One region of the Streptomyces sp. NPDC018833 genome, then DNA from elsewhere that is predicted to be linked to it. Evidence: riboswitches for the same ligand, from Rfam matches in the RefSeq annotation. Region 1 holds a riboswitch; each other region holds the start of a gene.
What was found. Region 1 has a riboswitch for cyclic di-AMP ahead of ACH5AF_RS23775 (C40 family peptidase). Riboswitches for the same ligand answer to the same signal wherever they lie in the genome.

Region 2: it holds a riboswitch for cyclic di-AMP, as region 1 does, so the genes downstream of both, ACH5AF_RS29100 (M23 family metallopeptidase) here and ACH5AF_RS23775 (C40 family peptidase) in region 1, are expected to answer to the same signal.
Region 3: it holds a riboswitch for cyclic di-AMP, as region 1 does, so the genes downstream of both, ACH5AF_RS21245 (transglycosylase SLT domain-containing protein) here and ACH5AF_RS23775 (C40 family peptidase) in region 1, are expected to answer to the same signal.

The regions. Positions count from the first base shown of each region.
Region 1 covers NZ_JBIRZM010000012.1:167,176-169,429, forward strand. Annotated here, with positions in the region: gene ACH5AF_RS23770 (LysE family translocator) at 1-446, shown strand, start outside; gene ACH5AF_RS23775 (C40 family peptidase) at 535-1,011, opposite strand; cyclic di-AMP (ydaO/yuaA leader) riboswitch at 1,015-1,199, opposite strand; gene ACH5AF_RS23780 (hypothetical protein) at 1,512-1,820, opposite strand; gene ACH5AF_RS23785 (ATP-dependent Clp protease proteolytic subunit) at 1,830-2,254, opposite strand, start outside.
Region 2 covers NZ_JBIRZM010000018.1:33,614-35,867, reverse strand. Annotated here, with positions in the region: gene ACH5AF_RS29105 (M16 family metallopeptidase) at 1-974, shown strand, start outside; cyclic di-AMP (ydaO/yuaA leader) riboswitch at 1,206-1,397, shown strand; gene ACH5AF_RS29100 (M23 family metallopeptidase) at 1,411-2,190, shown strand.
Region 3 covers NZ_JBIRZM010000010.1:150,506-152,759, reverse strand. Annotated here, with positions in the region: gene ACH5AF_RS21250 (zinc-dependent alcohol dehydrogenase) at 1-574, opposite strand, end outside; cyclic di-AMP (ydaO/yuaA leader) riboswitch at 1,035-1,189, shown strand; gene ACH5AF_RS21245 (transglycosylase SLT domain-containing protein) at 1,194-1,979, shown strand; gene ACH5AF_RS21240 (metallophosphoesterase family protein) at 2,108-2,254, shown strand, end outside.

The DNA of each region.
Region 1 (2,254 bases):
TGGTGGCGGTGCCCGTGCTGTACCGGACCCTGCAGATCGCGGGCGGGGTCTATGTGCTGTGGCTGGGCCTGCGCGCGGTGCGCTCGGCCCTGCGCCCGCTCGACGGGCCCCTCGCGATCGACGGCGCCACGGCCGCCCCCAGCGTCCGACGCAGTCTGCGCCAGGGCTTTCTCACCAATGTCCTCAATCCGAAGGCGCCGGTCCTCTTCCTGAGTCTGCTGCCGCAGTTCGTGCCGGACGGTGCCGCGGTGCTGCCGCGCACCCTGCTGCTCGCGACGATCGTCGTCGTGCTGGCGCTGATCTGGTTCCCGGCGGTGGCACTCCTGGTGGACCGGCTGGGCCGGTGGCTGCGCAGGCCGCGCACCACACGGGCCGTGGAAGGCGTCACGGGCGGCGCGCTCACCGCGCTCGGCGCGACGCTGCTGGTCCAGGCGCCGGCGCACTGACCCACCTGCGTCGGCCGCCACCGCACCTGCGGTGCCGGCGACCTCTTACGCGATGTGCTGACCGCCGGGGACCGGAGCTGCCGGGGGGTCAGCGCACGCGGCCGTACGAGACGCTGCTCGTCCAGATCTTGGCCAGCCGCACCACGTCGCCGGTCTTCGGCGAATGCCAGATCCGTCCTCTCCCGGCGTAGATGCCTACGTGGTAGACGTAGCCGCCGGAATGGAAGAAGACCAGGTCACCGCGTCGCCGTTGGGAGGCGGAGACATGGCGCGTGCGGTTGTACTGCTGCTGCGCGGTACGCGGCAGCTTCTTGCCGGCCTTCTTGTACGAGTACACCGTCAGCCCGGAGCAGTCGAAGCGGTGGGGGCCGACGGCACCGAATCTGTACGGCGACCCCTTCTTCGACGCGGCCACTTGGAGTGCTTTGCTCGCGTGGCTGGTGACCGCATGCGCCTCGGTGGTGGCTCCGGGAGCGAGGAGTGTGCCGCCGACGGCGGCGATGGTCAGTGCCGATACGGCGCCCGCGCGGGTGAGCAGGAACGGGACATGCATCTGCGCAGTCATGCGCAACCCTTCGTCAGCCGCCTGTGAAGGATGACCTGTCGGGTTCGGACCGCGAAGACGCCCGGCCGCCGAAGCGGCTTCACCCCAAGGGGACCACCGGGATCACCGGTCACCCCGTGCTGCTCGGGTCCTCCACTCCTGCCGATGCACTTCTGTCGACCAGACGTCCGGTACGGCGGCAGGACTCAGCGTCCGCCCGGACCGCCCCGTCAGGTGGCGAGGGCTTGTCGTCCAAGGATCGTGACCCACCGATGTCCGATTTCCGAGTTGAAACGGCTTTTGTGAACCTGATCACGACTGATCTGTTCGGGTGGACAGGGGCGTTGGGGCTTGAGTCGCCTGACGGGAAATCATGGTTGTACCAGCGGTGAAACGGTCAACTCCGCCAAATCGGTGGTCGAACGGCGCAAGTCCTGCGACACACGACAACTACGCCGAAGCTCCACCGAACGGGGTACGAAAGCCGCTACCCCGTTGGCGGTTGACAGCGCGATCGACCGTCAACTCGTCGAAGCGGGCGGTACGGTCACCCGGTTCGCCCTGCGCTGACCGTCGAGAATCCGCAGCGCCTCGGCAAGAGTGTCCGCGTAGACCTCGTTCTCGCCGCGCGTATGCATCAGTGTCAGGGCGTCCTTGAGTGCGGCGGCCCGTCCGACGAGTGCCTGCGCGGCACGCAGCGCGCCGTAGGTGTGCGTGGCGCGGGACGGGTTGATCCGCCCCAGCAGATCGACCACTTCGAGATAGCTGTCGACGAACTCGGCCTCCGCGCACGTCAGTGCGGGCAGCGGCGGCATCGTGGGAGGCAGCATCGCGCGCGCTCACCTCGTCCTTGTGGCGACGGGAGACGCCTTACGGTTCTGGACGACGTGATCCACCAGGCCGTACGCCTTCGCCGCGTCGGCGTCGAAGATCTTGTCCCGTTCCAGATCGGCCGCGATGCGCTCGGCGTCCTGTCCGGTGTGGCGCACCAGCATGGTCGCGAGCTGCTCCCGCAGGCGGAGCAACTCGGCCGCTTGGATCTCCAGATCGGACGGCTGGCCCCGCAACGGCTCCTCGGCGGCGGGCTGCTGGACGACGATCCGTGCGCCCGGAAGCGCCATACGCTTGCCGGGGGCCCCGGCCGCGAGCAGCACGGCGGCGGTGGAAGTCGCCTGGCCGATGCAGGTGGTGGCGATGTCGCAGGTGATGACCTGGAGCGTGTCGTAGATCGCCGTCATGGCGCTGATCGGACCGCCCGGCGAGT
Region 2 (2,254 bases), on a different contig from region 1:
GCGAGGTCGACCGGCTGGTGCGCAACCGGCTCGACGAGATCCCGCACGAGATGGCCAACCCGGCCCGCCGCGCGGCGAAGCAGCTCTCCCAGGAGCTCTTCCCGTCGTCCCTGAGGGTGTCGCGCCCGCGTCAGGGGACCGAGGAGACGGTCGCCAGGATCGACTCTGCTGCCGTGCGTGCCTTCTACGAGGCACATGTACGGCCCGCCACGTCGACCGTCGTGATCGTCGGCGACCTGTCCGGGATCGACGTGGACGCCGTCCTTGCCGACACCCTCGGGGCCTGGACGGGTGACAAGGCGGAAACCCGGCCCGTGCCTGCCGTCACCGCCGACGACACCAGCCGCGTGATCATCGTCGACCGGCCGGGCGCCGTGCAGACGCAGCTGCTCATCGGCCGTATCGGTCCCGACCGCCACGACAGTGTCTGGCCCGCCCAGGTGCTCGGCACGTACTGCCTGGGCGGCACGCTGACCTCCCGGCTCGACCGCGTCCTGCGCGAGGAGAAGGGCTACACCTACGGCGTACGGGCCTTCGGCCAGGTGCTGCTCTCCGCTCCGGACGGCTCGGGCGCCTCGATGCTGGCCATCAGCGGCTCCGTGGACACCCCCAACACCGGTCCCGCGCTCGACGACCTGTGGAAGGTGCTGCGCACGCTCGCGGCGGAGGGGCTCACCGACGCCGAGCGCGACGTGGCCGTGCAGAACCTGGTCGGCGTGGCCCCGCTGAAGTACGAGACCGCGGCGTCGGTCGCGGCCACGCTCGCCGATCAGGTCGAGCAGCACCTCCCGGACGACTACCAGGCGCAGTTGTACGCCCGCCTGGCCGCGGCGGGGACGGTGGAGGCGACAGCGGCGGCGGTCTCCGCGTTCCCTGTGGACCGTCTGGTCACCGTGCTGGTCGGCGACGCGGCGCAGATCGAGGAGCCCGTCAGGGCGCTCGGCATCGGTGAAGTGACCGTCGTCACGGGCTGATCAAAGGCCACCTGTCGGGCGGACAGGTACAGAACGAGCGCTGCCGATTCCAGCGGAACCCCGGCTTCGAGTCCTTTGCCGGGGTTCCGTGCTTTATCCGTTTTGCAGGAGAGGCTGCCTGTCTGCCCTGTGGCATGCGCTACAAAACAGGCTGTCCGTTTGGTTATCGGCTGATGACCTGCCTAGCGTCGGTCCGGCTGTTCGCCTGGATCACGCCGCACCCGCGGCATCGGACAGTCATCGCCGAGTCCCCTTCAGGCGCGAGCCCGGGGAGCCGGGGACCCACCCTCCGTGCCCGCCAGCGGGCACGAGAGGTCGATTCCCTGGGGTGAATCGGACGCCTTCGCCCGCGCGGAGGGGCCCGTAGGAGACCTTCCTGCTCCGAACCCGTCAGCTAACCCGGTAGGCGAGAAGGAAGGAAAGGACCAGCCTTTTCATGGCGTTCACCCGTGCCACCGGGAAGCACCGTGCCCCGAGCCGCCGCACGCGCAGGAGTGCGAGTTTCGCCGGAGTCGCGACTCTGGCCACTACCGGCGTCATCGGAAGCCTCGCCTCTCCGGCACTCGCCGCCGAAGCCGAGCCCTCGGTCGAGGACACCGGCCTGACCCAGATCGTCTCCATGGGGTCCATCGCCGACGAGATCGCCGACCAGGCCGCCGCCCAGAAGCAGGAGGCCGCCGAGGCCGCCGCCAAGGCCCGGGCGAAGGCGAAGGCCGAGGCCGAGGCGAAGCGCAGGGCCGAAGCGCGGGCCAAGGAGGCTCGCGAGGCCAAGGAGCGCGCCGCCCGCGAGGCCGAGCGCCGGCGCCTGAACTCCTTCCAGCTCCCCGTCGCGGGCTCGTACGTGACCACCGGCTACCAGGCGGGCGGGTCCCTGTGGTCCTCCGGCAGCCACTCCGGCGTCGACTTCCGTGCCGCGTCCGGAAGTTCGGTCATGGCCGTCGGTGCCGGCACCGTCGTCGAGGCGGGCTGGGGCGGCGCGTACGGCAACAACATCGTGCTCCGCATGAACGACGGCACCTACACCCAGTACGGCCACCTGTCGTCGATCAACGTCTCGGTCGGCCAGCAGGTCATGCCCGGTCAGCAGATCGGTCTCTCCGGCTCGACCGGCAACTCGACCGGCCCCCACCTCCACTTCGAGGCCAGGGCCACGGCGGAGTACGGCTCCGACATGAACCCGGTCGCGTATCTGCGCGCCCGCGGCGTCAGCGTCTGACCGACGGCTCTTGGGAAGGCCCCTGGAATCTGCCTGCTGCCGGGGGCCTTCCGCGTCCGTGGGC
Region 3 (2,254 bases), on a different contig from region 1:
CGCCGATCGGCCCGAGGCCGAGGACGGTCAATGACCCGCCGGACGGGACGCCGGCGTACTCCACGGCCTGCCACGCGGTCGGCAGCACGTCCGACAGGTAGACGAAGCGCTCGTCGGGCGGTCCTTCGGGCACCTTGACCGGCAGCTTGTCGCCGAAGGGCACCCGCAGGTACTCGGCCTGCCCGCCGGGCACCTGCCCGTACAGCTTTGTGTAGCCGAACAGCGACGCGCCCGTGCCGCGGTCGCGCACCTGGGTCGTCTCGCACTGCGAGTGGAGTCCTTGGGCGCACATGAAGCACTCGCCGCACGAGACGTTGAACGGGACGACGACGCGGTCACCGGCCGAGAGGCTTCGCACCTCGGGGCCGGTCTCCTCGATGATGCCCATGGGCTCGTGGCCGAGGATGTCGCCCGGGTCGAGGTAGGGGCCGAGGATTTCGTACAGGTGCAGATCCGAACCGCAGATGCCGGTCGAGGTCACCCGGACGATGACATCCGTCGGCTCCTTGATGCGGGGATCGGGGACCGTCTCGATCCGGACGTCCCTCCGGCCCTGCCATGTCAGCGCGCGCATCGTGTCCTCCCACGTGATGTCGGTGGGCGGCCGGCGGCCGCCGTACGGGCGCAGCCGCGCACCCGAACACCACGAGCGAGTACCCGAATCGGGCGAGGTCATTACATACGGAATAAATCGGACTATTCCCGAACGGTGAAGTGTCGGAATTTTCCGTACGGGCACCTCCCTTTTTATTGCCCTAATGTCCGTTTAGAGGTGACTAGGGTGGCTCTTTGCTTTTTGTTCTCGCTTCCGTGATGTCGGTCACGCGACGCGGCCGCGGGGTCGGCGGCTGACTGCGCAGCTTCCTTGTGGGGAACGCGAGTTGAGTTCTCGACAGGAAATCAGGAAGGTCATTTACGTACTGTTTTTCCGCCTTGGCATTGCGGTTGTGAATTCATGGCTTGTTCCTTCCGGTCGCTCTCCCTTACGGTCACCGCAATCCGGATGGACCGCCGAGTCCTGCCGCCATCCGGAATCCGACCACACGCACTCGTTCGGCAGGAGCGGGGGACCCAGGTAAGCCGCCGATCCGGAATCCGGAACGGCTCGGGGTGAAGTCGCACCGACCATGCGACCGGGCATCTCCAGCCCGAACCCGACAGCTCACCTCGCAGGCGACGGAGAGGAATGCGTCATGCCTGCAAAGGGTAAGCACCGCCGTCACAAGTCCAGCCGGCTCACCCGCGGCCTCGTCGCCGCGGGCATGGGCGGTGCAGCGTTCGCCCTGCCGGTGATCGGCGCGACCACCGCCGGTGCCGCGCAACCGGCCCAGTCCGCGACCGCGAAGGCCGTCGTCACGGCATCCGCCGCGGCGAAGAAGGCCCCCACGACGTACACGGTCGTCGCGGGTGACTCGCTGGCGAAGATCGCCCAGGAGCACTCCCTCAGTGGCGGCTGGAAGAAGCTCTACAACGACAACCGCCGGAACATAGGCGCTGACCCGTCGCTGATCCGCCCCGGTCTGAAGCTCAGCATCGGCGCCAAGGCCAAGCCCTTGGACCGCGCCACCGACACCGCCCGCGCCGACCGCACCGCGGCCCGCACCGCCCCGGTGGCGAAGAAGGCCCCGGCCGCGAAGCCCGCCAAGGCCAAGACGTATTCCGACGATCTCGACGGCTGGATCAAGGAATCGCTCGACATCATGGCCAAGCACGGAATTCCCGGCACCTACGAGGGAATCCACCGGAACATCATGCGTGAGTCCTCCGGAAATCCGCTGGCGATCAACAACTGGGACATCAACGCGGTGAACGGTACGCCTTCCAAGGGTCTTCTCCAGGTGATCGACCCCACGTTCCGGGCCTACCACGTGCCCGGCACGTCGATGGACAGCTATGACCCGGTCGCGAACATCACCGCCGCGTGCAACTACGCCGCCGCCAGGTACGGCTCCATCGACAACGTGAACGGTCCGTACTGACCGTAGCCCCGTATTCGCGGCTTCGATTGCAGATGGAATCGCGCCGGGCTCCTGTTCTGACATCACGTCAGCGCGGCGTCCGGCGCGGCCGTGTGCCCGCCCGGTGCCGGAAGGCGGAAGGTAGGGGCATGCGACTGCTGCTGATCTCCGACACTCATGTGCCCCGCCGCGCCCGCCGGCTGCCCGACGAGGTGATGGCCCGTGTCCAGGAGGCCGATGTGGTCGTCCACGCCGGCGACTGGGTCGACACCGCGACCCTCGACCTGCTCGAGGCC